Regions from separate parts of the Phyllobacterium sp. SB3 genome, predicted to be linked through region 3. Evidence: riboswitches for the same ligand, from Rfam matches in the RefSeq annotation. Region 3 holds a riboswitch; each other region holds the start of a gene.
The links. A riboswitch is a leader RNA that binds a small molecule or an ion and turns the genes downstream of it on or off. The one in region 3 is predicted to bind cobalamin.
Positions count from the first base shown of each region.

Region 1: another riboswitch for cobalamin. It lies ahead of nrdH (glutaredoxin-like protein NrdH); the one in region 3 lies ahead of ABKW30_RS26050 (ABC transporter ATP-binding protein).
Region 2: another riboswitch for cobalamin. It lies ahead of ABKW30_RS14180 (CbtB domain-containing protein); the one in region 3 lies ahead of ABKW30_RS26050 (ABC transporter ATP-binding protein).
Region 4: another riboswitch for cobalamin. It lies ahead of ABKW30_RS01175 (TonB-dependent receptor); the one in region 3 lies ahead of ABKW30_RS26050 (ABC transporter ATP-binding protein).

Region 1 is NZ_JBDYKI010000002.1:396,585-405,125, reverse strand. Features, by position in the region: gene ABKW30_RS08400 (MDR family MFS transporter) at 230-1,762, opposite strand; gene ABKW30_RS08395 (zinc-dependent alcohol dehydrogenase family protein) at 1,937-2,926, opposite strand; gene ABKW30_RS08390 (LysR family transcriptional regulator) at 3,030-3,914, shown strand; cobalamin riboswitch at 4,048-4,274, shown strand; gene nrdH (glutaredoxin-like protein NrdH) at 4,524-4,745, shown strand; gene nrdI (class Ib ribonucleoside-diphosphate reductase assembly flavoprotein NrdI) at 4,761-5,174, shown strand; gene nrdE (class 1b ribonucleoside-diphosphate reductase subunit alpha) at 5,144-7,297, shown strand; gene nrdF (class 1b ribonucleoside-diphosphate reductase subunit beta) at 7,311-8,300, shown strand; gene metE (5-methyltetrahydropteroyltriglutamate--homocysteine S-methyltransferase) at 8,397-8,541, opposite strand, start outside.
Region 2 is NZ_JBDYKI010000003.1:622,540-631,080, forward strand. Features, by position in the region: gene ABKW30_RS14170 (isobutyryl-CoA dehydrogenase) at 1-831, opposite strand, end outside; gene ABKW30_RS14175 (cobyric acid synthase) at 952-2,412, shown strand; cobalamin riboswitch at 2,470-2,705, shown strand; gene ABKW30_RS14180 (CbtB domain-containing protein) at 2,754-2,933, shown strand; gene ABKW30_RS14185 (CbtA family protein) at 3,060-3,785, shown strand; gene cobU (bifunctional adenosylcobinamide kinase/adenosylcobinamide-phosphate guanylyltransferase) at 3,785-4,309, shown strand; gene cobW (cobalamin biosynthesis protein CobW) at 4,314-5,366, shown strand; gene cobN (cobaltochelatase subunit CobN) at 5,378-8,541, shown strand, end outside.
Region 3 is NZ_JBDYKI010000010.1:109,415-116,184, forward strand. Features, by position in the region: gene ABKW30_RS26045 (transglutaminase family protein) at 1-3,175, opposite strand, end outside; cobalamin riboswitch at 3,706-3,920, shown strand; gene ABKW30_RS26050 (ABC transporter ATP-binding protein) at 4,177-4,983, shown strand; gene ABKW30_RS26055 (ABC transporter substrate-binding protein) at 4,983-5,930, shown strand; gene ABKW30_RS26060 (iron ABC transporter permease) at 5,931-6,770, shown strand, end outside.
Region 4 is NZ_JBDYKI010000001.1:228,255-236,795, forward strand. Features, by position in the region: gene adh (aldehyde dehydrogenase) at 1-202, opposite strand, end outside; gene ABKW30_RS01150 (GAF domain-containing protein) at 385-1,356, opposite strand; gene ABKW30_RS01155 (hypothetical protein) at 1,422-2,456, opposite strand; gene ABKW30_RS01160 (ABC transporter ATP-binding protein) at 2,449-3,234, opposite strand; gene ABKW30_RS01165 (iron ABC transporter permease) at 3,231-4,226, opposite strand; gene ABKW30_RS01170 (ABC transporter substrate-binding protein) at 4,223-4,960, opposite strand; gene ABKW30_RS01175 (TonB-dependent receptor) at 5,054-6,997, opposite strand; gene ABKW30_RS01180 (hypothetical protein) at 7,024-7,215, opposite strand; cobalamin riboswitch at 7,172-7,389, opposite strand; gene cobF (precorrin-6A synthase (deacetylating)) at 7,462-8,235, opposite strand; gene ABKW30_RS01190 (hypothetical protein) at 8,232-8,495, opposite strand.

The DNA.
Region 1 (8,541 bases), on a different contig from region 3:
CCAAATTGCTGGAGTACGAACTCGCTTTGGGTTGGTCTAATAAATGCATAATCGCCGGAGTTGATGTTCTTGCCCGTAGGCAGGCTCGAAATCATGTGTACTGTCGAATGCTTTGGAAAGCTCGCTTTCAAAGCGTATTATCCAAACAGCACGCACCTCGGACATGTTGGTAGCGCTCGTTTCGCAATCATCTGCACGTGCTGGAATCATTGACGCAACAAACGCCTTGTCATGATTGTTTCTCGTCTAAGGATACAAGCGCGGGGTCGATGCCCTCGACCTGCTGTTCAGTGGTTGGCTGCACTTTTTTCCGGCCGGCATCTGTCGACACGGGTACCAGCCAAGTGGTGATAAAGGTTAAGACCGCAACCACGAAGACACCCCAGAATGTCCAATGAAGGGCGGAATAGAATACAGCTTGGATGGCAGGGTTTGAGGAAAGATTGATCAACCCTGCGGGTTGATTAAGCATGTCGTGCAATTGGACGGCCAGCTCGCCGCTACCGAAATACAATATACCAGCGTTCAGAATCGCGCCAAGCGCAGTTGCGCCAAGCGTATTACCGAGACTTCGAGAAAAAATGATGGATGCGGTAGCGCTACCGCGCATGGACCAATCAACACTCTCCTGAACCAGAATGATGCTGGTAAAATTGATGAGACCCATACCAAATCCCATCATGAAAGCGCCGATTCCGGCAACCACGGGACTGCTGTCGATCATGAGGAAGGGCAGAAAGGCAGCGCCGAGTGGAAACATGCAACTGCCAACGCGCAACGTGTTGCGAATTCCAAAGGTACTGAAAAAACGACCCGACAGCATGACGGCCAGCGGCCAGCCTACGATGAGCATGGTCAACGTAAATCCGGCAACCAAGGGTGACCGCCCCAGCACACCTTGTACATAGATGGGAAGCATGGTGGTCAAGCCAATGAGAGCCATTCCGGCGAGGAGAACAACGGTATTACTTGTAGCGATAAGCCTGCGGCTCCACAGTTCCAATGATATGATGGGTTCGGGAGCCCGGCGCTCCTGCAAGAAAAACAGGTAACCCGCGACGATAACCAATACAGCAAGCCCGGTGAGAACGACAAACCCTGCATTGGTCTCAGTGAGCATGATCAATAGCGAAACAATCGCGATCGAGAAGAGTACCGTTCCGAGGTAGTCGATCTTTACCTGCCTGTGTTCAATCGTTTCGTGCAGAAAAAGCACAAAGCCGATTATCGTCAAAATACCCAAGGGAATGTTGATCCAAAAAATCCAGCCCCAGGAAACGTAGTCAACGATAAGGCCACCCGCGAGGGGGCCCATTACCGCGGAAAAGGCCCAGACGGTTGCAAGACCACCTTGGACTTTCGCACGTTTTTCGAGCGTATACAGATCTCCGACGACGGTCATTGCGACAGGTGTAATTGCGCCAGCGCCAATACCCTGCAACAGACGAAAACCGATAAGCGAGGCCATCGACCATGCAAAGCCAGCAAATGTGGAAGCGATAAGGAATATGACAATTCCAACCACGAGGATGGGTTTGCGCCCAAAGGTATCGGACAATTTTCCGTAGATAATAGTAGTCGTTGATTGTGCGAGAAGAAACGCTGAAAAAACCCAACTATAATAGGTGAAGCCGCCAAGCTCCCCGACAATGTGCGGCATGGCCGTGGCAACGATCGTTGCTTCTATTGCAACCATAAATGTGGCCAGAACAATCGATACGATAACCAATGGGCGGTTCGTTTTCAAAACTCTATCGGTCATGATAATTCTTCAAAAGTTCCTCAAGAACGGATAGTTTTCACCAGCCATGCAGCCAGCGCTCGAATGCGTTCCTGATATTGATTTGCTGTCGACGAAGGGAATCCTGCTGCAGAAGCTGCGCAGGCTAGTTCAATCCCTGTAAAGGATGAATGTCAACGTCGTTTCAGCTTCATTTTAAAGCGTCACTACGATTTTGCCAAATTGCTGGTTGGACTCCAGAAAGTGATGTGCTTCGATGATGTCGTCAAATGAAAACGTTTTGGCGATGACCGGTTGCAAATCGCCGGATGCCAATCCAGCCAGGATAAATGTCTTGGCAGCATCCAGTCTTTCTTGATCTTTGATGACCTCGTGGACGAGATAGCCGCGCAACGTTAGTCTCTTGCTCAGGACATGGGACAGTGGAAAGGGCGTTGGTTCCGGGCTTAATCCACCATATTCGATAAGAATGCCCGCCTCTGACATAGCTGCTGTCAGCGGTTCGAATATTGGCCCTCCGACCGCATCGAACACTACCCTTACACCTTCTGGTCTTGCAATCTCTTTAAGGCGAACCTCCAAATCCTCTTCTTCCGAGGCAATGACATAGCTTGCGCCATGCTCAAGCAAAGCATGCGTTTTTCCGGATGTACGCGTGACTGCAATTGAGGTAGCGCCCACCATGTTTGCAATCTGAATCGCTGCAAGGCCAACACTGCTGGATGCGGCAGTAATGCCTACGAAGTCACCCTTACGTAGCTTGGCAACATCGATCAAAGCACCATAGGCAGTAAGATATTGCATCCAAAGCGCAGCAGCCTCTACCCATCCAAGTGATGGCGGGTGTTTGACAAGCAATCTTGCAGGAAAGGTTGCAACTTCCCCGTAAGCGGGCCAGCGAACCATCGAAACAGGCGGAACAACGCTGACGACATCACCGGGCGCGAAGCCATCCACGCCTTCGCCTATCATGTCCACAATGCCAGCTGCCTCCAGCCCTAATCCTGAGGGCAATGGTGGGGTCTCAATATATTTCCCTGTGCGTAGCAGAGCTTCAGCGCGATTAAGCCCCAGCGCCTTAACGCGAATGCGTACTTCGCCTTCGCCCGGTGCGGGAAAATCTACGTTCTCAATACGAAGAACGTCGGGACCACCAAATTCATGAAAACGGACTACACGAACCATCAAGCTAAACTCCAAATTATTTGAACTGAATAGGGTATAAAAGCCGTTAGATCGGTGATAAATATGCTAAGAAATAATGCAGTAGAAACTAAGAGTTTTGAATATGGATCGCCTTCTGAGCATGACGGTGTTTGTCAAATCGGTAGATTTAGGCTCTTTTGCCGCTGCGGCGGATGAATTGGGCCTATCAGGTCCAATGGTGGGCAAACATATCCGTTTTCTGGAAGAACGGCTCGGCTTACGCCTTCTCAACCGTACCACCCGCCGCCAGAGCCTAACGGATTTCGGACATGCTTATTATGAAAGCTGCCGCACGGTTCTTGCCGAAGTGGATGCAACGGATGCTCTTGCCGCAGATCAGCTCGTCGAACCTCGCGGGAAATTGCGGGTCACAATGCCAGTGCATTTTGGCCGTCGCTGTGTAACCCCTGTCTTGCTGGAACTTGCGCAAAAGTATCCCACATTGGAACTGGATTTATCCTATAGCGATGGCTTCTCCGATCTGGCGGAAAACGGTTTTGATCTGGCAATCAGAACTGGTGATCCTGAAGATAAGGCAGGTATCATCGCACGCCGTGTCGCGCGTCAACATATGATCGTTTGCGCTTCGCCGTCATACCTTGAAAGGCATGGCAGGCCCGAACATGTACAGGATATTGGTCGACATCAGGGCATCATCTATCGCCGGTCCGGTGGAATACGGCCATGGTTGTTTCCGGGCGGTCAAACGGTGATACCGATCAACCGCATACGTCTTGACGATCTCGATGCCATTGCTGATGCCGCAACCAGCGGGATGGGGTTGGCCTGGCTTCCAAGCTGGTTGGTGCGGGGACGTCTTCAAGAGGGCGTGCTTGTTCAATTACTATCCGATCAGCCCGGTTTACCTTACGACTGCTATGCGATGTGGTTGCAAACGCCTCACTTGTCGTTAAAAGTGCGAATTGCTGTGGATGCGTTGGCTACTGCGCTTCCAAAGATGATGTAGTCCTTTCATTAGCTATTCAGGATGTTTGTGATTCGCTGTGCGGATATGCCCGATATCCACAGTCACGATAATCTCACGCACAGGATTTGCGACTTTAAGCGAACTAGCTGTTGACGCAATTTTAACCTCGTCTACTATATATAGTGTTCAAGGTTCTTCCGATTCGTGAGGATGGGAAGCTAAGACGGGAATACGGTGAGGGGCACTCTCTAAGAGTGCTGCAATGCCGGAGCTGCCCCCGCAACTGTAAGCGGCTAGCTCTTGTTCGATAATGTCACTGGAGCTGAAGAGCCTCGGGAAGACAAGAATGAGCGCGATGATCCGCAAGCCAGGAGACCTGCCTTGATCTAACGATTCCACCGGCGGGGCGCCGGGATGGTCGCGAACATGATGTCGGTGATTAGCCTACACGTGCCGCTTCCCCCAGAACCTCTCCACAAACAGGCGACGGGTAAGATCCATGAGCAATCTTTTCAGTGTATTGAGCGAGATTAGTCCGCCTGAAGCCATCTACGGTTTGACATTTTCAAACGAATTTTTCTGACCAATTAGTCCGGCGATGCGCTTGCCGGAGCCTGTTCCCATGACTGCAAACCATACGAGGAAATCATGAGCATTATCGTTTACAGCAAGCCGGCCTGCGTTCAGTGCACCGCAACCACTCGCGCCTTGGATCGTCACGGTGTTGAGTATGACGTTATCGATGTTTCAAGTGATCCGGATGCCTTCGAACTGGTTCAAAGCCTTGGTTATCGTCAGGTGCCGGTTGTGATTGCTGGTGAACAGCATTGGGCTGGTTTCCGCCCGGATATGATCAGTACACTCGCTTAGCAAGGATAAGGGATTATGGGTGGGATCGTTTACTTTTCCAGCAGATCGGAAAATACCCACCGTTTCGTCTCCAAGCTGGGCTTCGCCTCGCAGCGCATACCAGTTAGTGCCCGCGAAGAGCTGCAAGTAAATTCCCCCTATATTCTGATCGTGCCGACCTATAGCGGCGACGGCGGCAAGGGTGCCGTTCCAAAACAGGTAATTCGCTTCCTTAATGAAGCGGGAAACCGTTCACACCTCCGCGGCGTCATCGCCGCGGGTAACAGCAACTTCGGAGAGACCTTCGGGATCGCCGGCGACATCATCTCCGCTAAATGCCAGGTACCTTATCTTTATAGGTTCGAGCTTATCGGCACGGAGCAGGATGTCGCTAACGTTAAACATGGATTGGAACGATTTTGGACACCCTCACTCTCGAACGGCCAGTGAAAGCCGCCGAAACAGTACTGGACTATCACGCGCTCAACGCAATGTTGAACCTCTATGATGAGGAGGGAAAGATCCAGTTGGATCAGGATCGCATGGCGGCGAAGCAGTACTTCCTGCAGCATGTGAACCAGAACACGGTGTTCTTCCACAATCTGCGGGAGAAGCTCGATTATCTGGTGACCGAAGGCTATTACGAGCGCGAGATTCTTGATCAGTATTCTTTCAATTACGTGCGCGACCTGTTCGATTATGCCTACGAAAAGAAATTCCGGTTCCCGACTTTTCTGGGCGCTTTCAAATATTATACCAGCTACACACTGAAGACTTTTGACGGGAAACGCTATCTTGAGCGTTACGAAGACCGCATCTGCATGGTGGCGCTGACGCTGGCGCAAGGCAATGAGGCTCTGGCGCGCGATATGGTTGACGAGATCATTTCCGGACGCTTCCAGCCGGCGACACCAACGTTCCTCAATGCAGGCAAAAAGCAGCGCGGTGAACTCGTTTCATGCTTCCTGCTCAGGGTTGAGGACAACATGGAATCGATTGCGCGGGGCATCAACTCAGCGTTGCAGCTCTCCAAGCGCGGAGGCGGTGTGGCCTTGTCGCTTACCAATATCCGTGAAGCCGGAGCACCGATCAAGCAGATTGAAAACCAATCATCGGGCATCATTCCAGTCATGAAACTGCTGGAAGACAGCTTCTCCTATGCCAACCAGCTTGGCGCTCGGCAAGGTGCTGGTGCCGTCTATCTGAATGCACATCATCCCGATATCATGCGTTTTCTTGATACCAAGCGTGAAAATGCAGATGAGAAGATTCGTATTAAGACATTGTCGCTTGGTGTTGTGGTGCCGGACATCACGTTCGAGTTGGCGAAAAACAATGAAGATATGTATCTGTTCTCGCCCTATGACGTAGAACGCGTTTATGGAATTGCCTTTACTGAAATATCGGTGACCGAAAAGTACCGTGAGATGGTGGCGGATTCGCGTATCCGCAAGAAGAAGATCAAGGCTCGCGACTTCTTCCAGGTTCTGGCCGAGATACAGTTCGAGAGTGGTTATCCCTACATCATGTTTGAAGACACGGTGAACCGCGCCAACCCGATTGCGGGACGCATCACCATGAGCAATTTATGCTCCGAAATCCTTCAGGTCAGTGAGGCCAGCGAGTATAATGCCGACCTGTCCTACAATCACATGGGGAAAGATATCTCCTGCAATCTCGGTTCGCTGAACATCGCCGCAGCGATGGATTCTTCCGATTTTGGCAAGACCATTGAGACAGCAATACGTTCGCTCAGCGCTGTCTCGGACATGAGCCATATCTCTTCAGTGCCTTCGGTCGAGAAGGGTAACGATGACAGCCATGCTATCGGCCTTGGCCAGATGAACCTGCACGGGTATCTCGCGCGGGAACGTATCTATTACGGCTCCGAAGAGGGTATCGATTTTACCAACATCTATTTTTATACCGTGACGTATCATGCCGTCCACGCATCAAATCGGTTGGCTGTCGAACGAGGTCAGAGCTTCAAAGGCTTTGAGAATTCGAAGTACGCATCTGGTGAATACTTCGACAAATATACGGAACAGGAATGGCTGCCAGCCACGGAGCGTGTGCGGGAGCTGTTTGAAACAGCCGGTATAGCAATTCCAACGCAAGAAGATTGGGTGGCCCTCAAGCAGGCAGTGATGACATCGGGTCTTTACAACCAGAATCTGCAGGCGGTTCCGCCGACAGGATCAATCTCCTATATCAACCACTCGACTTCTTCGATCCACCCGATCGTTTCCAAGATCGAAATCCGCAAGGAAGGCAAGATTGGCCGCGTTTATTACCCGGCTGCATTCCTGACCAATGATAATCTCGACTACTATCAGGATGCTTATGAGATCGGCCCGGAGAAGATAATCGACACCTACGCCGCAGCTACGCAGCACGTGGATCAAGGCCTATCGCTTACATTGTTCTTCCGCGACACCGCGACAACGCGCGATATCAACAAGGCGCAAATCTACGCTTGGAAGAAGGGCATCAAGACAATCTACTACATCCGCCTTCGCCAAATGGCCCTTTCCGGCACGGAAGTGCAGGGCTGCGTATCCTGCACGCTTTGATTAGAGAAAACAAATGAACATCCAAGTCAAAAATAAGACTCTGAAGCTTCCCGCGCCGGTGCGTGCCATCAATTGGAACCGCATTGAGGATGACAAGGATCTGGAGGTCTGGAACCGGCTGACTGGTAATTTCTGGTTGCCCGAAAAGGTGCCGCTATCGAATGATATTCCGTCATGGGCGGCACTGAAACCTGAAGAGCAGCAGCTTACTATTCGTGTTTTCACGGGACTGACACTGCTCGATACGATTCAGACAAGTATCGGCGCTCCAAAGCTGATGGAAGATTCGATCACTCCGCATGAGGAAGCGGTTTATTCCAATATCTCCTTCATGGAGGCCGTACATGCTCGATCGTACTCATCGATTTTCTCGACATTGTGCTCGACGCCCGATGTGGACGATGCCTATCGCTGGTCGGAGGAGAACGAGCATCTGCAGAAAAAGTCAGCGCTGATCCTTGAACAGTACCGAAATCCTGATCCGCTCAAGCGCAAGATCGCCAGCGTGTTTCTTGAAAGCTTCCTGTTCTATTCCGGGTTCTATCTGCCGATGTTCTGGTCAAGTCGCGCCAAGCTGACCAATACAGCTGACATGATCCGCCTTATCATCCGCGACGAGGCCGTGCATGGTTATTACATTGGCTACAAGTTCCAGCGAGGTCTGGAGCGTCTCAGTGAAGAACGTCGCAGTGAGATCAAGGATTTTGCCTTCGACCTCCTGCTTGAGCTTTATGACAATGAAGCGAAATACACCGAGACACTTTATGATGGTGTCAACCTGACCGAGGACGTGAAGAAGTTTCTTCACTACAATGCCAACAAGGCATTGATGAACCTCGGTTACGAAGCGCTGTTTCCTGCTGAAGCCTGCAAGGTAAATCCGGCGATCCTGTCGGCCCTGTCTCCGAACGCTGACGAAAACCATGACTTCTTTTCAGGTTCCGGCTCCTCCTATGTTATCGGCAAAGCGATTGCCACAGAGGATGAAGATTGGGATTTTTAGAATCGCGCAGACCAAATTATCAATGGCGTGACGCCAAGACGGTGTGCGAAGATGATCCAAGAGAGGAGCCGCCGAAAATCGACGGCTCCCATTATTTTAAACGGCCAAAGCTCGCAGTTCTTTTGCTGCTGAAACCATATTAACAAGCGCTGGGCGTACTTCTTCCCACTTGCGGGTTTTTAGGCCACAATCTGGATTGACCCAAAGCTGTCCGTCGGTCAGCCGCTTGCGTGCCAGCGCC
Region 2 (8,541 bases), on a different contig from region 3:
GGTTTTGCCGAATGCCTTGCGTTCCGAAGCGTAGTTAATTGCTTTTTCCAGCGCCGATTGGGCTCCTCCCAGAGAGCACGCTGCAATGTTCAGACGACCTCCATCAAGCCCACCCATCGCAATTTTGAATCCATCGCCTTCAGCGCCAAGCCGATTTGCAACCGGAACGCGGCAATTATCGAAGATGACGGTACGCGTCGATTGGGCATTCCAACCCATTTTGAATTCATTGGCCCCAAACGACAGGCCGGGGGCATCTTTGGGGATGATGAGCGCGGAGATACCTTTAGGGCCGGACTCTCCTGTCCGCACCATGGTTACATAAATATCGCTGTCACCTGCACCTGATATAAACTGCTTGGCACCATTCAAAATATAATAGTCGCCATCAAGGACAGCCGTTGTTTTCAGTGCTGCTGCATCCGAACCCGAATTTGGCTCGGTCAGGCAATAGCTGCCAAGCCATTCCATAGTCGTCATCTTTGGTACGAATTGTTGGCGTTGAGCTTCCGTTCCAAATAGATCAATCATCCATGTTGACATATTGTGGATGGATATGAAGGCGGAAAATGCCGGGCAGGCTGCCGACAACGCTTCAAATATCAGAACAGCATCAAGCCGCTTTAAACCCGACCCGCCAAAATCTTCGCGAACGTAAATGCCACCCATGCCAAGAGGGCCCGTTTCGCGAATAACATCAGCGGGAAAATGCTTGTCGCGATCCCATGCCAATGCTTTCGGTGCCACACGGTCAGCCGCGAAGGCTCGCGCCATACTCTGAATCGCCAGTTGATCCTCATTGAGCTCAAACTGGCTGGCCGCCGTATCCACGACTGCATCCATTATAATTCCTCCCGAATATCTGTATATATTACTGTATCGAATGCACACGAGCGCGCAACGGCTTGAGCGGGGCTAGGAAGAGAAAGACATATCCGCTACTCAAAGGCCATGACACACGCAATCATGTTGCAAGGAACAGGCTCTGACGTTGGTAAATCCGTTCTTGTGGCGGGTTTGTGCCGGTTGGCGCGTAATCGCAACTTGAGGGTTGTACCTTTCAAGCCACAAAATATGTCAAATAATGCAGCCGTTAGTGACGATGGCGGTGAAATTGGCCGAGCTCAATGGTTGCAGGCTCTAGCGTCTGGTGTGCCGTCGTCTGTTCACATGAATCCTGTTTTATTGAAACCTCAATCAGAAACAGGCAGCCAAATCATCGTGCAAGGCAAAGTCTGGGGTGAAGCCAAGGGTCGAGACTATCAAAAACTCAAAGTCCAATTGCTCAATGCGGTCATGGAGTCATGGGATATTGTGCGCGCTGACGCTGATATAGTCATCGTAGAAGGTGCCGGTTCACCTGCAGAGATCAATCTGCGGGCGGGTGATATCGCCAATATGGGGTTTGCGATTAAAGCAAATGTGCCAGTTGTTCTTGTAGGCGATATAGATCGAGGCGGTGTGATCGCTTCAATCGTTGGCACACACACGATTCTCTCTCCGGAAGATCGCAGTATGATCTCTGGTTTTCTCATCAACAAGTTTCGAGGCGACGTGTCGTTGTTCGATGAGGGTTTGAAGGCCATTACGCAATTTACAGGCTGGCAATCCTTCGGTGTTGTTCCTTGGTTGAAGGATGCGTCACGTCTTCCAGCGGAAGATTCAGTCGTACTGGACCGGCTGGTTGAAGGACAAGGGCGGGCACTAAAAATTGCAATACCTGTACTTGATCGTATTGCGAATTTTGACGATTTCGATCCGCTTTTGGCCGAGCCGCAGGTTGATGTTGTCATGGTCAAAAGCGGTGAAAAATTGCCTGCTGACGCAGGGCTGGTCATCATTCCCGGCTCCAAATCAACGATTGGAGATTTGCAGCGGTTTCGCGAAAATGGCTGGGATCGTGATCTTGATCTGCACAGGCGTCGTGGCGGCCATATTGTCGGTATCTGCGGGGGATACCAGATGCTTGGCAAAACCGTCTCTGACCCTCAAGGAATCGAAGGAAATGTTAGAAGAATCGAAGGCTTGGGTTATCTCGATATCGATACGATAATGGAGCCGGAAAAGACCGTACGTAATGTCCAAGCACATTCGTTGCAGTTCGATTTGCCTTTGAATGGTTATGAGATTCATCTTGGCCGGACAGATGGCCCGGATTGCATTCGTCCGGCGGTGAATATTAATGGCGTAGCCGATGGTGCAATATCCGCTGACGGCAAAGTTTTTGGCACTTACATGCACGGTCTGTTCAACACCGACGGGTTCCGGGCCGCATTTTTGCAGTCCATGGGAATCTCTGCCAGTACGGTCAATTATCATGCGGGGGTAGATGCGGCGCTTGATGCCATTGCAGCGCAGCTGGAGTCTGTTCTGGACATTGAGGCACTGTTTGCACTTAAACATGCGCGCTGACGTGGCCAGCGTTGAAGGTGTCGCAGATTCGTTTGACTTTTCTGGCGCTTGGTGAATAACGTTGAGTAGATGATTGGTTCCCGAATTGGCCAAAGGCTAAGGGATCAAAAGGGAATGCGACGGTCGTACCCATCAGGGCGATCCTACCGCAGCCGACCCCGCGACTGTAGAGCGGTTAGGATGAATGCCAATGCTGGAGGCGAAAGCCGAAGGCGGTCACTGGGAAACCGGGAAGGCGGCATTTATCTGGCGATCCGCGAGCCAGGAGACCTGCCAGTCATAGGGTAATAGTGCCCAAAACCGAAGGGGATTGTCCCTTCTGGCCCTGCACGGAGGTTGTTATGGCTACCACTCGTACTTCAAATACGATTTCTCTCCCGCTCGCATCCCGTTTGACGACTGCTGTGGTTTCATTGCTGCTCGGCGTATTCATTATTTATGGCGTTGGTCTTTCGCATTCCGAAACGCTGCACGACACTGCGCACGACACCCGCCATTCATATGGATTTCCCTGCCACTGAGTCTTCAATTAGCTGAGTGATTGAATCAGCTAAAGGGTCTTATGCATTGAAAAATTGTAGTTTGTTTGGTCCGGGGCCTGTTCAGGTGCCCGGCGTCTCGCTTTTAGAGATTGGGGGAGCTAATCCATGTTGGTAAAGTATCTTTTGGCTACGATTGTAGCCGGTCTGTTTGCAGGTATTCTTTTGACACCGGCAATGTATGTAAAAAATGTGCCGCTTATTCTGCATGCTGAGGAGTATGAAAATGCTGGCGGGGAAGGTCATTCTCATGATGCTCCAGCCGCTACCACAGAAAGCGCTCCAGCAGCGGTAGCAGCGCACGAGCACGAGGAAGAAGCAGGCCCTGAACTGCCATTTGGCCGTTTTGGTAACACATTGCTGATTAACCTCGTTGCTGGAGCAGGGTTTGCGTTGATTACCGGTGCAGCAGCACTTTTTCTTGGCCGTCGCATCACACTACAAAACGGCATCTATTGGGGGCTTGCCGGTTTTTTCATCTTCAATTTCGCACCAGCATTTAGCCTCGCACCGGAATTGCCAGCGATGCCGGCAGCAGATTTGGCCACACGCCAAGCATGGTGGTTGATAACGGTGGTTCTAACGGCCAGCGGTGTTTACTTGATCGTTCTTCGCGAGCAAGTATGGGCAAGAATCCTGGGTGTTGTGCTGATCGTCGCTCCACATGTTTATGGTGCGCCAGAGGCTGGAGATTTGACTTCGGCTGTTCCTCCAACACTTGCTTCGGAATTTGCAGTTTCAACCCTCACAACCAATCTCTTCTTCTGGGTTGTGCTCGGAACTGCGCTGGGTTGGGCAATCCAGAATTATGCCTCATCGGAGCTTGACGCCTGATGCATGTGCTGGAACGCGGAGTCACCTTTATTCTTGGAGGCGCGCGTTCCGGTAAATCCTCCTTTGCGGAAGGCTTGGTAGAAGCGTCCAAACTGGATGCGATCTATCTTGCCACAGGCAGGGCATGGGATGATGAAATGTCGACGCGTATCGCACATCACAAGGCGCGGCGGGGATCTCAATGGGTAACAGTTGAAGAGCCAATAGATCTGGCGGCGAAGTTGAAGAGTTTGGCAGGCAGTGAAAAAGCGGTTCTCGTTGACTGCCTGACATTATGGCTGACCAATCTGATGATTGCCGAACGGGACATTGATATCGAAGTGGCGCGCCTCACAAATATGCTGAGTAATCTTTCCGGAGCCGTAATATTGGTTTCCAACGAAGTCGGACTCGGAATTGTACCGGAAAATCGCATGGCGCGTGAATTTCGCGATCATGCAGGCCGGTTGCATCAAGCCGTGGCAACTGCTGCGGCAACAGTCTATTTCGTGGCAGCAGGACTGCCACTCAAAATGAAGGGATAACAAAATGCAGGGTCACAAGATTCCGGCAACAGTCATCACTGGCTTTCTCGGTTCGGGCAAGACGACGATGATCCGCAACCTGCTCGAAAATGCCAATGGAAAGCGCATTGCGCTGATCATCAACGAATTTGGTGATCTTGGCGTCGATGGCAATCTGCTCAAAGGCTGTGGTATCGAAGCCTGCCGCGATGAAGATATGATCGAACTGAACAATGGATGCATCTGCTGCACGGTGGCCGATGATTTTATCCCGACCATGACCAAGCTTCTGGACCGGCCTGAACGCTTCGACCACATTGTCATCGAGACGTCCGGTCTTGCGTTACCTCAGCCACTTGTCGCAGCGTTCAACTGGCCGGAAATCAAGACACAGGTTACCGTCGACGGTGTGGTGACAGTTATTGATGCTGCTGCTGTTTCGGAAGGCCGTTTTGCTGATGATCATGACAAGGTCGACGCTCAGCGCGAGCAGGATGAGTCGCTTGATCACGAAAGCCCGCTTGAGGAATTGTTCGAGGACCAAATACGCGCTGCCGATCTCGTCGTTCTGAATAAAACCGACCTTATTGACGATGCACAGCTTGCTGGCGTTAAAAGTGATGTGCAAAGTCGCTCGTCACGCTCGCTCAACATGGTTTCGGCAAGTTTTGGTAAACTCAGCAATGAACTTTTGCTTGGCCTCGGTATCGGAACCGAGGAAGATATTGCCAACCGGAAATCTCATCATGAGATGGAGCATGAGGCAGGTGAAGAGCATGATCACGACGAGTTTGAGAGCTTTGTCGTTGGTCTGGGTCCTATCACCGAGCCAAAATCGTTTGTCGAGAAGCTGAAGCGTGTGATCGTTGATCATGACATCCTGCGGCTCAAAGGTTTTGTCGATGTACCCGGAAAACCAATGCGACTTGTAGTTCAAGCTGTCGGCTCGCGCATCGAGCACTATTTTGACCGAAGCTGGAATCCGGGTGAAGAACGCCAGACACGGCTGGTTGTGATTGGTCTGCATGATATAGATTCTACAGCAATTACATCTGCTGTTAATGCTGCTGCTGCCTGATCGGAAATTGAATGCATCTCCTGCTTGCCCAAAAAGGCACGATCGCTGAAGGTACTGAGGCTATCGACCTCGGCCAGACGCCAGGAGATGTGTTGTTTCTTTCTGCTGCGGACACCGAGCTTGCAAGTTTGGGTATGGCTCAACGGCGAGCTACAAATGGCATGTCGTTGCGTCTGGCTAATATGATGGCTCTTGCTCATCCCATGTCGGTTGACGCCTATGTTGAGCGGACAGCGCAGCACTCCAAGCTCATAGTTGTCAGGATCATCGGTGGCGAGAGCTACTGGCCCTATGGGCTCGAGGCTCTCCACGCCTGTGCAGTCAATCATAAAGTTCGGCTGGCAGTGCTGCCTGGCGATGACAAACCTGATCCCGGCCTTGATCGATTTTCTACCATCTCGCGTCAAGACCGTGACGCCCTCTGGCATTATTTGCTGGAAGGGGGGGCACAAAACGCTCAACGCTTTCTTGACTATTGCGCGGCAATGATTAGCGGCGGAGATAAACCGCAAGACGCTGCTCCATTACTGAAGTCCGGTCTTTGGTGGCCGGGAAGCTCTGCTCCTTCTTTGAATGAATTGCGATCCAGATGGGCGGTGGATGCACCGATTGTTGCTATCTGCTTTTACAGAGCTTTAGTTCAAAGCGGGCAAATGCAGCCGGTAGAAGCACTAATCGATGCGCTGAAGGCGAAGGGTCTTAATCCTTTACCTGTTTTTGTCTCCAGTCTGAAAGATCCAGTTTCAGTCGCGACACTGACAAATATTTTTAGCGAAGCCGCGCCTGCAGTTGTCTTGAATGCAACCGGATTTGCAGTTTCAGTGCCAGGTGCATCCCGCAAGGCTACTGTCCTTGAGCACGATGGAGCAATGGTCCTTCAGGTTGTCTTTTCCGGATCAAGCGTCGATCAGTGGCGCAGTTCCGATCAGGGTCTTTCAGCACGCGATCTCGCAATGAATGTAGCGCTGCCGGAAATCGATGGCCGCGTGTTGTCCCGGGCAGTGTCATTCAAATCAGCGCGTCATTACGATGAAGCGGTTCAGGCGAATATCGTTACGCATGAACCGTTAGCCGACCGGGTTGAGTTCGTTGCGGCGTTGGCCGCAAATTGGGCGCGACTTCGCTGCGCGAATCCCGAGAAACGCTTGATTGCTTTGATCATGGCTAACTATCCAAATCGCGATGGCCGGCTTGGTAACGGTGTCGGTTTGGATACGCCAGCTGCCACATGGCAAATACTCCAAAGATTGCGGGAGCAGGGTTACTCGGTTGCAGATGTTCCTGCCGATGGCGGCACCCTGATCAATTATCTGATGGCGGGGCCAACCAATGCTGCTGATGATGGTCGCGAAGTGCGCGAAACAATTTCCCTGAGTCATTACAAAGACTTCTTTGAAAAACTTCCGCAGTCGATTCAGTCGGCGGTAATGGAACGCTGGGGGTTACCCGAAGCTGATCCGTATTTCATGGAAGGTGATAACGCTTTTGCATTGCCGTTGGCTAGGTTTGGCGAAACACTTGTCGGTATTCAACCCGCTCGCGGCTATAACATTGATCCTAAAGAGACGTATCATTCGCCTGATCTTGTACCGCCCCACGGATATTTCGCGTTCTACGCCTTCTTGCGAAATGTTTATGGAGCGTATGCCATTATTCATGTGGGAAAACATGGAAACCTCGAATGGCTGCCCGGTAAATCTCTTGCCCTGTCAGAGGTGTGCTATCCTGAAGCCGTACTGGGGCCGATTCCTCATATCTATCCTTTTATTGTCAATGATCCGGGCGAGGGCACACAGGCAAAGCGCCGCTCATCGGCTGTTATAATTGATCACCTGACGCCGCCACTGACGCGCGCCGAAAGCTACGGCCCATTGAAGGACCTCGAAGCGCTGGTTGATGAATATTACGAAGCATCGGGCGTTGACCCACGCCGCTTGGTTCGCCTCAAGGTGCAAATACTTGATCTGGTCCGTGACATAGGTCTCGATAGCGATGCAGGTATCCACGATCACGATACGGATGACCTCGCTTTGCAAAAACTTGATGCCTACCTTTGCGATCTGAAGGAAATGCAGATTCGTGACGGATTGCATATTTTCGGCCAGTCCCCATCGGGGCGGTTACTGACTGACCTGGTCGTGGCGTTGGCACGTGTGCCGCGTGGCTCAGGGCATGGATCTGACCAAAGCCTGCAGCGCGCCATTGCGAATGATCTTGAGCTTGATGGCTTTGATCCACTTGATTGTGAAATGGCCGTGCCATGGAATGGCTTGCGTCCGGAAATCCTTGAGACTGTTTCCGACGAACCTTGGCGCATTGCTGGCGACGCGGTGGAACGTATCGAGATACTTGCTGCAAAGCTCGTCGCAGGCGAAACAGAATGTCCTGAGAACTGGATTGCTACCATGGCAGTCATGAAAGGCATTCGCGACAATCTGCATCCTGCTGTTTCCGCATGCGGTGACGCGGAGATGAATGCGCTGCTGACCGCACTGGATGGGCGCTTTGTGGCACCGGGACCATCCGGTGCACCGACGCGAGGGCGCCCGGACGTCTTGCCAACCGGGCGTAACTTTTTCTCGATCGATACGCGCGCTGTACCAACACCGGCAGCGTGGGAGCTTGGCCAAAGGTCTGCTGAGCTTTTAATCCGGCGCTATACACAAGATCACGGCGAATGGCCGACGTCGTTTGGTCTTACCGCTTGGGGCACCTCGAACATGCGGACTGGCGGCGATGATATAGCACAGGCATTGGCGCTTATCGGAGCAAAGCCTGTGTGGGACATGGCATCCCGGCGTGTTACCGGATATGAAATTATCCCGATCGCTATGCTTGGCCGTCCGCGCGTCGATGTAACTTTGCGTATCTCCGGTTTCTTCCGCGATGCATTCCCCGACCAGATTGCGTTGTTCGATACAGCCGTTCGAGCAGTTGGTGCTTTAAACGAAGACGAACACGATAATCCCATTGCAGCGCGTATGCGTCGGGAGCAGGCTCGGTTGATTGCGGAAGGTACTGACGAGAAGCTTGCCAAACAACGTGCTGGATTTCGTGTTTTTGGCTCAAAGCCCGGAGCATATGGTGCGGGATTGCAAGCGCTCATGGATGAGAATGATTGGGCCAAACGCGATGATCTGGCGGAGGCCTGGCTCGTCTGGGGCGGTTACGCTTA
Region 3 (6,770 bases):
GTCCGCCGGGATGTGCGACGTGATAGGTACAGCCCGCGATAGCTCGCCCGGACCACTGATCGTAAATATCAAACACCAGCGGGGTGTTGACCGGGATCATCGGATGCAGACCGGAGCGTGGTTGCCAAGCCTTATAACGGACACCCGCAACTGCGGTGCCATTGGTTTCGGTCATTCTCAGTGGCACTTCGCGGCCATTGCACGCGACACTGTAACGGGCTGCATTATACCCTTCGACCTTGATCTGCAGCCGCTCCACGGAGCTATCGACAAAGCGGACTGTACCGCCGATAGCGCCCTGCTCACCCATGACATGCCATGGCTCCAATGCCTGCCGCAGTTCGAGTTTGACGCCTTCATTCTCGATTTCCCCACAGAATGGAAAGCGAAACTCAAGCTGCGCTTCGAACCATTCCGGCCGGAAATCAAAGCCGTTTTGCCGCAGGTCGGCGAGCACATCGAGAAAATCCGCCCAGACGAAAGCAGGCAGCATGAACCGGTCATGCAATGTCGTTCCCCAACGCACGAAACTGCCTTCAATTGGGCTGTTCCAGAAACGTGCAATCAAAGCCCGAACCAGCAATTGTTGCGCAAGACTCATACGGGCATTCGGCGGCATTTCGAAACCGCGAAACTCGACAAGGCCAAGCCGCCCCGTTGGGCCATCGGGCGAAAACAACTTGTCGATGCAAATCTCGGAACGATGCGTATTGCCGGTTACATCCACCAGCAGATTGCGGAAGAGCCGGTCGACCAGCCACGGCAATGGCGGCGTACCATGCCCCGGCAAAGGCACCTGTGCCATGGCGATTTCGAGTTCATAGAGACTATCGTGGCGCGCCTCGTCAAAACGTGGCGCTTGGCTGGTCGGGCCGACAAACATGCCCGAAAACAGATAAGACAAGGAAGGATGACGCTGCCAATGCAACACCAGACTCTTCAAAAGGTCGGGACGACGCAGGAACGGGCTGTCATTGGGTGTTTCACCACCAACCACCACGTGGTTGCCACCACCCGTGCCGGTATGCCGCCCATCGATCATGAATTTGTCCGCACCAAGCCTTGTCTGCCGCGCCTCCTCATAGATCGTCTCGGTCGTCGCAACGCATTCACGCCAGTTCGAGGCTGGATGAATGTTAACTTCGATCACGCCCGGATCTGGCGCAACACGTATGACACTGATGCGCGGGTCCTGCGGCGGACCATAACCCTCAATGTGTACCGGCAGACCGAGTTTGGCGGCTGCAGCTTCCGCTGCGCCTACCAGCTCAAGATAATCCTCAAGCGCCTCAACCGGCGGCATGAATACACTTAACCGGCCATCGCGCGGTTCAACAGAGATTGCCGTCCGAACTGCTCCGCCAATCTCGCCAAGTTCCTGCTCCACCCGCTCCTGTGCGCTGCCTTCAGCGGCGGTAAACGAAGCAACCGCTTGTGAAGCCTCTCTCGCATCAACCGCTGCTGGCGCTGGTGAATCCGGCAATGGGCCCCGCTCGACCGAGGGATCGACCGGCACAATAAATGGAAACTCTGAAGGCGGCACATGCGGCAGCGCGCCCAATGGCAGGCGATAACCAACGGGTGAGTCCCCCGGCACAAGGAATAGTTTGCCGCGCCGTGTCGTCCATTTCTCACTGCGCCAGCGTGGACCTTGTGCGGCCTGACTGTTCCAGCGCTGCACAGGAAGTACGAACCCCGTGGGCTCGGTCAGTCCGCGCTCGAAAACGCGTGCCATGCGGCTGCGCTCTTCCGGGTCTTTCAACTTGGAGTTCGAAGGATCGACATTCTCCGGAAGATTGCCTTCCTTGACGATCCATTCCGCCGGGTCCTCATAGGCCGCGGTAACCATTTCGTCTTCAATGCCAAGTTCACCAGCCATCCCGACCAGCAGCTTGCCCGCATCCTCCGGTTTGACGTCTGCCTCGCTGTTTTCTTCCGCGATAAGGTCCGGATTAACCCAGATCGGCTTGCCGTCCTTGCGCCAGTAAAGCGAGAATGTCCAGCGCGGCAGGCTTTCACCCGGATACCATTTGCCCTGTCCGTAATGCAAAAATCCGCCCGGTGCAAAACGATCGCGTAAACGGCGGATAAGCTTGTCGGCCTTTTCACGTTTTGTCGGACCAACGGCTTCCGTATTCCACTCGCCGGATTCAAAATCATCGATGGAAACGAATGTCGGCTCGCCGCCCATGGTCAGCCGCACGTCCCGTTCTTTCAGCAGCGCATCAACCTCGTTGCCGAGAGCATCCAGCGCGTCCCATGATTCGTCTGAAAATGGCTTGGTGATCCGTGGGTGCTCCGAAACACGCGTCACGCGCATGTCGAAACCGAATTCGACATTGGCGGGTTCGGCCATGCCCGAAATCGGCGCGGCATTGCGATAATGCGGTGTCGTCGCCAATGGAACATGGCTTTCGCCGGTCAAAAGGCCCGAGGTCGGGTCAAGCCCTATCCAACCTGCACCCGGCAGATAAACCTCGCACCAGGCATGGAGATCGGTGAAATCCGTCGTGGTTCCGGCAGGACCATCGATCGCCACAAGATCGGGCTTCAACTGAATGAGGTAGCCGGAAACAAAGCGCGCAGCCAAACCAAGATGACGCAATGTCTGCACCAGAAGCCAACTGGAGTCGCGACAAGAACCGGTACGGACATTCAATGTGGTTTCCGGCTCCTGCACACCCGTTTCCATACGGATCACATAGCCAATCTCGCGCTGGATACGGGCGTTCAGATCAACGACGAAATTGACTGTATTCGTGCTGGAGCGGTCAATCGTCGCCAGAAAATCCGACAGAAGCGGACCAATCGGGTCCGGTTTCATATAAATGGAAAGATCGTCGCGTATTTCTTCCGGATAGGTGAAAGGCCAGATTTCCGCGACCGGTTCAACGAAAAAGTCGAACGGGTTGTATACCGTCATATCAGCAACGAGATCGACTTCGATCTTCAGCTCGGTCACAGGTTCCGGAAAGACAAACCGCGCAAGGAAATTGCCATATGGGTCCTGCTGCAAATTGACGAAATGGTTGGCCGGGCTGACCTTCAGCGAATGGCTCAATACCTTCGTTCGGGAGTGTGGGGCGGGTTGAAGGCGGATGATCTGCGGCCCGAGCATGATGGGGCGATCATATTTATAGTGCGTCAAATGATAGACTGCTGCGTGTATTGCCATGTCGCCCCGAAATTTAATATAAAATTCAATGTCGCCAAAGAGTACGCGCGAAGCCTAGCCTACTCCACGCGCTTGTTCACGTTTAAAAATCCTATTCTGCCATTTATTTTAGCACGTGCTGATTCTGCACCTTAAACGGGCTGATAATTTCTAAGCGAGAGCCAGTATAATTTGCATCTGGCTTGCGGCGTGGTTCGACGGAGCTCACCATGAGGAAGGTATGCTGATTGCAGGAAGTTAACCCTTGAAGGTTGGCGACTAACATGCAGTCAAACCACCTTCCTCATGGTGAGCCCCGTCGAACCACGCAGAGAAACCAATGCAGTAAAGGGAGATCGCTGAGCATCACCCTGGAACTGAAAAAGACCCGGACGAGCTGGACACTCACTATCCGGGTCTCATTTCATTAACACCAGGAAAACGGGAGGCGGGCGAAAGCCTGCCTCTCACTCCTGCTACAAAGATAGCATTTCCTCCGATTTTTCCAAGCACTATCTCTTTTGTGCCATTTCATTTCCAATCTTGTTCCTCTAGTAATCATCACCGATGGTTTCTTCGGCTCGACAACGCCGGAGATGAAAAGAGAACACGGTGAGGCGTACCCAAAAGGGACCGAAACCGTGGCTGCCCCCGCAACTGTAAGCGGTGAGCGACGCCTGACAATGCCACTGGCCGCAAAGCCGGGAAGGCAAGGCAACGCCGAGACCCGCGAGCCAGGAGACCTGCCATCATAATTGAAATTCGAACCGGACGGGGTGTGCCGGGAGCGATGCGATGACCTGTCCGCATGCTGCGGTCCCGAACGCTTTGACATAAAGCCGATCATCGCCTGCGTTCCCTACCCTCCACAGATGGACAGGTATGAACGTTCTCAACGTCTGCGTTTCCGCCCAGATTCTCTCCCCAATTTCACGATCGTTATTGACGATTGTTATAACATTACTATATCGCAAAACCATGTTGAATAGACCGAACGATTTTTGTGGCATCGGAGTACAGGCATGACGCACATCCAGCTTGATGCGAAAGCTGTGAGCTACCAAACCGGCGCGCATGTTCTCGTCAATGCTGCTTCTATAAGCGTCCGGTGTGGTGCCCGTCTCGCAATCATTGGGCCCAATGGCGCTGGCAAATCCACCCTCCTGCGCATGCTGGCCGGGCTGCAGCGGCAAACTTCCGGCGAGATCATCTTCAACGGCAAGAATATCATCCAAATGACACCTCTAGAACGTGCCCGGCAGTTTGCTTTCGTCGGCCAGACCGACTCACCAGACCAGCAGCTGCTTGTCGAGGATTACGTATCGCTCGGGCGTATTCCGCATCTTGGTTTGCTTACCAAAGCGGCAGACCGGGAAATCGTCGAGGATTCGATGCAGCGCGCAAGGATCACGCATTTTCGCCGCCGTCCTCTGGGCTCGCTATCTGGCGGTGAGCGTCAACGCATGCAATTGGCACGGGCGCTCAGTCAACAGCCCGCCATCCTGTTTCTCGATGAGCCTACCAATCACCTCGACCCCAAAGCCCGCAGCGAACTCTTATCGCTGGTCGCAGGTCTGAATGTCACAACCATCGCTGTCCTGCACGATCTGCCGCTTGTCGCGCCATTCGCAACCCATGTTGCCGTCATGCATAGCACACAGCTGGTAGCATCAGGCACGCCGGATGAGACGCTGACCCCGCGCATTGTCAGTGACGTTTTCGATCTTGACGTGCTCCGCCTGCGGCATCCCTCGCGCCAGCGCGATCTCATGGTCTTTGAAGCACCCGAACAAAATCACGATACCCACCCTCATCCACGGAGCATTTGATGAAAAAGTCTTTTCTCGCCCTCGCATTGACCATGCTGTCGGCACCAGCCTTCGCCCTTCCTGTGACGGTCGATAGCTGCGGCAGATCATTGACATTCGATGCCGCCCCCAAACGTGTTGTCGTCAACGATATTAATATGAGCGAAATGGCTTTTGCGCTTGGCCTGCAACCACTCATGGTTGGCGTGACCGGCATCACCGGCTGGTACAAGCTGGACGATGCGTTCATCAGACAGCAGGGCTCCATACCGGAACTGGCACCCAAGAACCCGACACTTGAAAATCTTATTGCCGTGCAGCCGGATTTCTTTTTTGCAGGCTGGAACTATGGCATGCGTGTCGGCGGCGAAGTTACGCCCGACACACTTGCTCCCTACGGCATCAAGACGCTGGAATTGTCGGAAAGCTGCGTTCACATCGACAAAAACCGCCCTGCCGCTACCATGGATTTGCTCTATGATGACATGGAAAAGTTGGGCAAGATTTTCGGCAAGGAAGCTGAAGCTGATAAGCTAGTTTCCGGCTGGAAGGCCCAACTGGCTGAGATCAAGCAGAAGGTCGGTGCCAATAGCGGAACCCGTGTATTCCTTTATGATTCCGGTGAAGACAAGCCATTCACTGCGGGCAAGTTCGCTATCCCCACCGCGCTGATCAGCGAAGCTGGCGGCGTCAACATCATGGATGATCTGGAATCAAATTGGGCTACCACCTCCTGGGAAACTGTCGCAGCGCGCAATCCGGAATTCCTCGTGCTGCTCGATTATCAGGACGATGCCGGGTACAATAAGCTCCTCGACTTCCTGAAAAGCCATCCGGCGATGAAGGAAACCGATGCCGTGAAGAATGAGCGCTTTGTTGCCCTGCGGTATGCCGAAATCACACCCGGACCGGCAAATATCGAAGCCATCGCGAAAATCGCCAAGGCAATGCATCCGGAAGCATTCTGAGTGCATCTCCCGATACGAACAAAGCTGACACTTGCAGCAAGTACGGTGCTGGTCATCGTGCTTGCATTGCTTTCGATTGCCTATGGATCAACTTTCATCGCACTTGGCGATGTCATCAATGCGTTGGCACACTTCTCGGGCCTGAGCGATCTGACTACGACAGTGCCCATTGAACGGATCATCGTCGACCTGCGCCTGCCACGTGCTATTCTCGGCCTGTGTGTCGGTGCGGGGCTTGGTATCATCGGCGCAATGCTGCAGACAGTCACACGCAACGATCTCGCCGATCCATTTCTGTTCGGCCTTTCTTCCGGTGCAGCGGCTGGCGCCGTTTCAGTCATCAGCATTTTCGGGGACCGGTTTGGCGTGTGGACCCTGCCTGTAGCAGCTTTCAGCGGCGGTATGCTCGCCGCTATTATCGTCCTGCTGCTGGTGCGGCGTGTACAGGGTCAAGGCCCGGAACGCATGATCCTCGCTGGCCTTGCAGTATCCTTTATCTTCACGGCACTAGCCAACTATATGGTTTTTTCCGGTGATCAGCGCGCGGCTCATTCGGTACTGTTCTGGACACTTGGCGGTTTAGGGCTGGCGCGCTGGGATAATCTGCCACTGGCGCTGATCGGGCTTGCTTCGATCCTCATCTTCGCGCTTTACAATCACCGCAATCTCGATGCGTTTCTGGCTGGCGAAAACACTGCCGAGAGCCTTGGAGTACGCGTCAATCGCACGCGCAATATCGTTTTTATCGTCTGCGCTTTTTCAACGGCGATTTTCGTTTCGGTCTCAGGTGTCATCGGCTTTGTCGGCCTGATGATCCCGCATATTGCCCGCCGCTTTTCC
Region 4 (8,541 bases), on a different contig from region 3:
TTGCTGCGTGAGCAGCATCCAGTGCGGCCTCGACATCGCTGGCATCGGAACGGGCGATCTCGCATAGTACCTGGCCATTGACCGGCGATGTATTCTCAAAATAACGCCCGGCATTCGGCTCGACGAATTTCCCGCCGATGAAATTGCCGTAGCGTTTTTTGAAGTTGGGTTTGACGGTTCGGTTGAATTCTACCTTGTTCATTGAAATTCCTCCCTGAAGCACGACGTTCCGGCTTAGAAGCCAACGGCAAACGCCTGCACAATTTTCATACCGCCTCCTCGCGGCATGCAGACAGCATTGCGCTTCGACGGGAATGTGTCATCCCCATCACTGAAATCAGGTTTAGGATTTGTCGCAATATTGAGACAGGAAACGTCAGAAACTCAGTTAAGGCCAAGCCGTTTCAGTTTACGATGCAATGTTGCGCGGCTCATGGCCATCATATTCGCGGCAATCGAAATATTGCCATCCGCCTTGCGCAACACACGTTGGATCACACTGCGCTCTGCCGCAGCAAAGCCTCGCTCCGCATCGGTATCCTGCCCAAGCAGATTTGCAGCAGGCAATGGGTTGCTAAGGCTTTCGTCCGTAAGCCCAAGCAGTGACCGCGCCGAACGCGATGCACCGACAACCAGGTCGTCTTCATCAACGGCAATGAGGGCATTCAACGCGCGGTCATTACCCAGATCCGCACTTTGCGCCACAACGATGCGGGCCTTTGGAAAAGCCAGCCGGAAATTCTCGGCCTCGACACGCCGCGCAGCATCGACTACGGCCATGGCAATCAGTTTGACGAAGCCCTCCGTCAGATCCGAACGTGCTGACGATACATCGATCGCTGCCATAAGCCGCCCGCGATGATCGAAGATCGGTGCAACTGTACAGGACAAAGCCGTATTGCGGCTGCGGAAATGCTGATCCCTATGAATTGTCAGGGCACGCTGTTCGGCAAGCGCGGTACCGATGCCGTTCGTACCTTCACTTTCCTCGCTCCAGACAGCACCAGTCCAAAGCCCGGCCTTGCAGAAGGTCGCATCATCACCCTCATAGCCGCGGCGATCCACCGGAACACCGTTCTTGTCTGCCAGCAGAACGCAGCAGCCAGCGCCGCCCACAGCTGAGTAAAGCCGGTCAAGCGTTGTTTCCGCCGTCTCTATCAACGAACCGAGATGCTCACGCGCCTCGCGCAATTCCTGTTCGGTGAGAATATCAGGCGGGGTGCCTTCATCCGGCTTCAGGCCATACAGGCGCATAGAGCGCCCCCAGGATGCAACCAGCGCGGACTGCGCCGCGGCATCACCCGTCAGTGCAGATTGAATATGCTCGGCGTGTAGGCCATCATGAAGCGTACCCATGGTCTCCTCCCGAAGTCCACGCATAGGGTGACGCCTGTTCTCGCCTGCGTCAAGTAACCTATTTGTCAGTGACCGGGCGTATCATCATCCGTCTCAATTGCGGTGCTTTCGCGGTCGAAGATTGTCTGCCAGCTTTTGATGCGCTCCACACGCTCATGATCGCTCTGCACGGATGCAAATGCCAATTGCTGCCGCAGACCGACACGCAAAGCGGCACGCTCTGCCCGGCTTGATGGCTTTTCAAAGTTCTCGCAGGGCAATTCTTCATTGAGGGCCGCAATCAGCCTTTTCTTGACTGCCACAGCCTCCTCCGGTCCATAGCTGAAAAACATGCGTTCGAATTGTGCATGAAGCGCCCAATCGAACTTTGTATCCTCGCCAAGCGGCCCAATAACCGGATTGCCCGGATGTAAAAACCCGCATGGCATCAGATGATCAGGGATTGGTGTATTGGCCGAATGGGTTCGCCCGGTTTTCAGGAGTTTGGGCAGGACGTGGGTATGGGGCCCGGCAGGCGAAACGCCGCCTGTGTCCGGTCCGCCTATCTTTTGGTAGACCTCGACGCGGCCGATATTTGTCAGCGCAACCCGATGCGGGTGCGTCTGGAAGATCGTGTGCATGACAGGATTGTCCGGCTCGAACAATGACCTACCGGCATTCGCCCGCAGCTCAGCCAGAAGCTTTGGGTCTGTCGTACGAATGCAGAAATCGCACTGGGGCAATGAAAGCCCCATGTCAAAAAGAATGCCCATGCGATCAATACCCCGAATGGCATTGTCGTCAGGGCCAAGCTCGGTGAGCACGGGCCGGGCAGCGCGGCGCGCCTGTCTTTCCGGCAGACAAAGCGCAACGGCCTGCGTCCACCTATGCGCGCGGGGGCTTGGCACTTCATAGGCTACAGGCACGATATTGCCGACCATCTTCGGGTCCAGCTCAACAGCTCCACGGCGTGTTGCCCGCGTCATGCTGCGTACATCCGAAATGATAGGCTGCTCACCCTTGTCCTGATGAAACTCTGCAATCGCCCCAAACGTGCCCATGCTCCAGCTTGATTGCCAGACCCCCAGATGCTTTGTCAAAACTGCGCGCAGATTATCCATTATTCTCTCCTGTCATCGCCACGGGCTGGACAATCAGTCCCTGCTGCGTGGTTTCGAGGTAGACTTCAACGCCGAAGACCCGGCGCAAATTTTCTCTCGTCAGAACGTTAGCGGGTTCACCATCGGCCAAGATCCGGCCGCCATGAAGAAGCACAAGCCTTGTGCACCAGCGGGCGGCAAGGGCAAGATCGTGTGTGGATGCGATCACCGTCGATCCGTCTTCCGCAAGGCCGGCGAATGACTGCATAAGCCCGATTTGATGAGCCGGATCGAGACCTGCTGTGGGTTCGTCCGCAAGGAGCAGCGGCGCTTGCTGGGCCAACGCCCGGGCGATCAGCACCCGCGCCTTCTCGCCTCCGGATAGCTCTAATGCGGAGCGATTCCGAAACGCTTCGATATCCATGCGCCGTATTGCCTCTTCGGCTATGAGGGCGTCCTTCGCGTCGGTAGCGGCGAAAGCGCTTTTGTGCGGCATGCGGCCAAGCATGACCAGCCGCTCCACGGAGATGGCCCACCCGATCTCGCGATCCTGCGGCAGATAAGCGGCAATTCTTGCGCGTTGCACTGCGCTCAATTGCCCGGAGGCTTTCCCATCAAGCAGGATCTCGCCACTGGACGGGACAAGTCCGAGAATGCTTTTCAGCAGTGTCGATTTGCCGGCACCATTCGGCCCGATCAAACCAATGAACTCGCCACTGGTCGCCTCAAGTTCAATGCCGTTCAGAACCTTTTTGGAACCCAGCGATACGTCCAGACGGGAAACGCGGAGCAAACTCATATCGCTGCCCTCCGTGTCCGGAATACCAGCCAGAGAAAGAAGGGAGCACCGACAATTGCCGTGAGTACGCCGAGCTTGAGATCACGGCCTGGCGCAATAACCCGCACAAGTATATCCGCTGCAAGAATCATCGACGCCCCGCCCAATGCGCTTACCGGAAGCAGCTTTGATGGCTGCGATCCGACAAGCGGACGTAACAGATGCGGGACGATCAGCCCGACAAAGCCGATGGCACCGGACACCGCCGTCGAGGCACCGACTGCAGCTGCCGTTCCAAGGATGGCCAGCCACTGCACCCGCCTGATGCTGACGCCCATGCTTGCCGCCGCGTCCGATCCCAACGTCAAAGCATCGAGCGAACGTCCGAGGCTGAACAGAAATACCCAGCCTATAATAATGAATGGCGCGGCAAGCTGCACATGCAGCATAGAACGGTCCGTAAGCGATCCGAGCATCCAGTAGACAATCTCCATCGCCGCGAATGGATTGGGCGAGAGATTGAGCGCCAGCGATGTCATGGCACCGGCAAGGCTCGATACCGCAACACCTGCGAGGATGATGGTGAGCACGCTGGCGCCCCTGCCAGCCAGCAACTGGACGATAAGTACCGCGACGACGGCACCGGCCAACGCCATAAGCGGCAGGGCCAGCGGAAACAGCAGAGACAATCCCGTATAGATCGCGATAACCGCCCCAAGTGATGCGGACGCGCTGATGCCGAGCAAGCCCGGTTCAGCCAGCGGGTTACGCAGATAGCCTTGCAGTACCGCGCCCGAAAGTCCGAGCGACGCTCCGATCATCAATCCAAGTAAAGCGCGTGGCAGGCGAATTTCGCGCATGACGAGAACAATCGCATCACCCCGTCCCGACAACAATGCATTCAGGCTTTCCGACATGGCCAGCGAGGCCGGGCCAGTCAGCAAAGACAGCGTGAATAACACAAGCGTCAGCAATACCAGGCAGACAAGGAGTAGCCAGTAGCGGTCTTTCATCGCTGTTCCGCCAGAAGTTGCACGGCGTCAACCGTAAATGGCCCGCCGCAAATCCAGTACTTGTCCGGAATATCAATCGGATGCTTGCCGTTCAGTGTCGCCCGGAATGCCGGATGTACCTGAGCCTCATAAGCAAGAGCCGGAGTGGGATAGGCATTGTGTGCTGCAACAAGATCTGGCTTGGCCATCACAAGCTGCTCCAGCGGCAATTTCTGCGTGCCTTGCATACCAAGTTTTTCGCCGAGATTTACAAGACCCGCATGTCTGACAACATCGTCCGCCAATGTGCCTTTACCGGAGGTGAGCTGATTGGCGTAATAGAGGGCTATTGTCGGCGCCGCTCCGGCTTTTGCCTGCGAGCTTTCCCGGATTCGCGCAAGCCTCTCATCCATTACACGGATCATTTCCCGTGCCTTGGCTTCCTGACCCAACAGTTTACCCATCCGGATAATATTTGATCGTATGTCATCGAATGATGATTCCGGCTCGAACTCTTCAACGCGAAAACCAAGGCGCTTGAGCATGTCTACGGTAGCCCGTGTCGTGTAGCTGCCGGCAATAATCAGGTCCGGCTGCATCAGGAAAATCTCTTCCGCCAGCCCATGATTGACCACATAGGCCTTGGCTCTTTCGGCCAGCACCGAAGCTCCCATGTCCCCGGCAAGATAGGAGACGGAATAGAGCTGGCCCTCATCCGCAAGCAGCATGGCAAGCTGATCCGTGCAAAGGTTCATCGAGACAACCTTTATTGGAGACACTGCTTGGGCTGACGAGCCCAAGGCAGCTAACAGGAAAAAGCAAAGAAGTAATTTGCCGAATGGCATCATCTAGAAGCTTCCCTTGAGACCCACAAAGGCAGTGCGTCCCGGTGTGCTAAACCCAAACACCTCTTCATAGTTCTCATCAAACAGGTTTTCGATCCTTGCATAGGCTTCCACCTTGTCATTGAACTTGTAGCTGCCCCCAATATTGACCAGCGTATATTCATCCAACCCAACTCGGCTCGGAGCCGGTGAGGTAAATGCGTCATCCTCCATCTTGCCATTGAATGTAACTTCGCCAAAAACCCGGGCACGATCTTCATAGAATGTATAGGCCGCATTCAATGAACCCGAATGCTTTGGACGGCGCACCTCTTCCCGGCCATCCGGGTCGGTTGCGTCCGTGTAGGTGTAGGTCGCTGTCGTGGTAAAGCCGTTCATCAAATTGACGGTCGCCGACACCTCAACACCCTGACGGCGGCTCGTGCCATTCTGGTTAATTGGCGTAGCCACAGGCGCATATATCGTGACGATTTCGTCGGTAAGGTTTTGGTGGAAATAGGTTACGTCCAACACAAGCCGATCATCAAAAAAGCTCTGCTCAACACCGATATCCCAACCAAGGCTCTTTTCCGGTTTTAAATCCGGATTGCCCAGATAGGTGGAAGGAAAGAAGCCGAACTGCTCATAAAATGTCGGGTTAGTCACACCTGTTCCGACCGAACTGTGCAAACGCGTTCCCCATCCGGGAATTTTCCAGGCAGCGCCAATGCTGTAGGTCGAAGCATCCTTGAAACGGTCGTTACCATCATGCCTTACAGCGGCATTCAAATAGAGCTGGTCGTAAAATTCGCCCCTGTACTCCCCCACGAATGAATGCGTCGTGCGATCATGTTTGTCGAATTGCGATGAGCTGGAAGAGTCAATCTTCGATGCTTTTTGCTGGAATGTCTCACGCTCACCCTCATAACCCGCTGTCAGCGTGTGCTTCGCCTCGGCAAAGGACGGCGTTTCGAACGTATAGCTTGCCTGATAGGAACCAGAGAACCTGTTGCCGTCATTTCCGGATTCGTAATCGCCATCCTTGAAGTATTCGCGCTTGGTATCTCCATCCTTGATACGCGCCTTCTGAACCAGCGCTCCGTCAAGAGAGGTCCACGTGATCCCCAGCGAGCCCAGCAATTCCTCAGTTGATGTCTGATTATCACTATCGATGGGCAATCCTTGGAAAGGCGAGCCGTAATCGCCCTCGCGATCATAATCACTTTTGCGATTAACGTAACGGAATGTACCGTCAAGAACGACATCCGGCGTCAGGTCGATCTTGAACTTGCCATTGATCGTGCCGTTACGGTCACCATCCTTTTCCGAGCCGAAACGGGAAACATTGAACCCGTCATTCTGACGCCATGCGCCCGACAGCGAGAAGTCGTAATTCTCCTTGCCACCCTGCAGAAGCACACTGCCCAGCCATGTCCCGTCCGTGCCTGCCTCAGTGCGTCCGCTCACCTTGAAACCATCGCGCGAGCCGCCCTTGGTGATGATATTGACAACACCAGCCAAGGCATTCGATCCCCAGAATGCACTCTGCGGTCCGCGCAAAACTTCGATATGATCGATATCCGCTACCTGCAAACTGCCGAAATCAAACTCGCCATTGCCGGTCTCACTCGCTTCGATACCGTCAATCATCACAAGCAGATGGTTGCCCTCTGCACCACGTACACGCACCTGCGTCACGCCGCCATAGGAACCTGTTCGTGAGACAGCGAAGCCCGGAACCTGCCGTAACGCATCCGCTACGTAACGGGTCTGGTTTTGCTCAAGCTGCTCACCGGTTATGACCGTATAGGCGCGGCCCGATTTCTCCGCCTCGATTTTCGACTGGCCAAGATCGATATAGATCGGATCAAGCTGGATGGAGCCATCCGCGCTGGTCGTCTCCTGCGCTTTTGCAGCGCCACCCAGAATAAGGAATGCGGCCCCCACAAGACCTGCCTGCTTCAACATGTTCGCCCCCACGGCTTGCCAGCATGTTACGGGCTGGCGATTGCGACTGAACCGCGAACGGGGGAAAATGATGTGTGGACAAGAACGCCAATCACCCATCGCCCTGCAAGCGGCAACACTTTTTCAAATGTCACCGCGTTCATAGCGACCGCGCCGGAACACACCCCGTGCTCAGGCTTGGTGACCGGATCTGGCAGGTCTCCTGACTTCCGGATCATTGCAAGCTCTTCCGCCTTCCCAATCGCGCCGTTGCGCTTTCAGTGGCATATGGAAGACCGCTTCCCGGTTACAGTTGCGGGGGCAGCCACGGATTAGGCCCCGAAATGGGTCATCCTCACCGTGTTCCCTTTTAATCCGCATATAATTGCGGAACCAGTTCCATATTCTGGATAGCAACTGTGCAGGAACCGGTCAATCGCGATACAATTTTAGGGCGGGATAGACTGCGGCAGAACATCCGCCTTTCACTCTTCGACTTCCTCAAACGGCTTCTTGAGCAGATAGGTATCCATGATCCAGCCCTTTTGAGCACGGGCCACATTGCGCAATCGCTCGATATCATCCACGACCTCGCGTAGCTTGCCAGACATGAGAATCTCATCCTCGGTGCCGATATAGGCGCCCCAATAGATATCGACATCCTCATGGAGATTCTTGAAAGCCCCCTCGCCGTCGAGCATGACCACGACGCTTTCCGAATTATTCGGAAAGCCTTCCGCCAGCTTTCGCCCTGTCGTGATGGTGATCGACTCGCCTATGCGATTGAGCACGACCTTGTGCTTGGCCGTCAGCGCCTGAATGCTGGTAATGCCGGGAATGACATCATACTCGAGTTCGAAATTGCCCTTGGCGTTCAATCTGTCGAGAATACGGATCGTACTGTCATAGAGCGATGGATCACCCCAGACGAGGAAAGCACCGCATTCATCGTCGCCCAGCTCCTCCATGAGAAGATGTTCATACGTCGCCTCAACCTTGTCATGCCAATCGGTGACACTCGCGCGATAGGTGGATGAGGGCTTTTGGCGGATCGGCGTTTCAAAATCCACCATGCGATAATCGGGATCGGTAATGAACCGCTCACAGATTTCACGGCGAATGCGCGACAATTGCTCCTTCTCCGCACCCTTGTCCGGAATGAAAAACACATCGACCTGATTGAGAGCGTTGACAGCCTGTATGGTGACGTAATCCGGGTTGCCAGCGCCAATCCCGATAATGAGCACCTTGCGTTTCACTGGGCCGCACGCGCAACCGGCGTCGCCGCCAGTCCCTGCTTCTCTTCAATCAACGCACAAAACAGATCATGCAGCCGTTTCGCTCCTGCGTACTTGCCCGCATAGGCTTCAAGCTTGATGACCTCGCTGCTCGCAGCAGCCACGATATCGACGCCCCGCGGGCGGGACAGCAGCCATGCGAAGAACACATCTTCCGGTGCACTGGATGCATCCACGGCAGGCGGATTGTTGTGTTGGCTTGTACTGGCGCCGAGAGACATGCTTAACCCCGATTGCTGGGGGCAAGGGTCGAGCGCGAAGATTGCA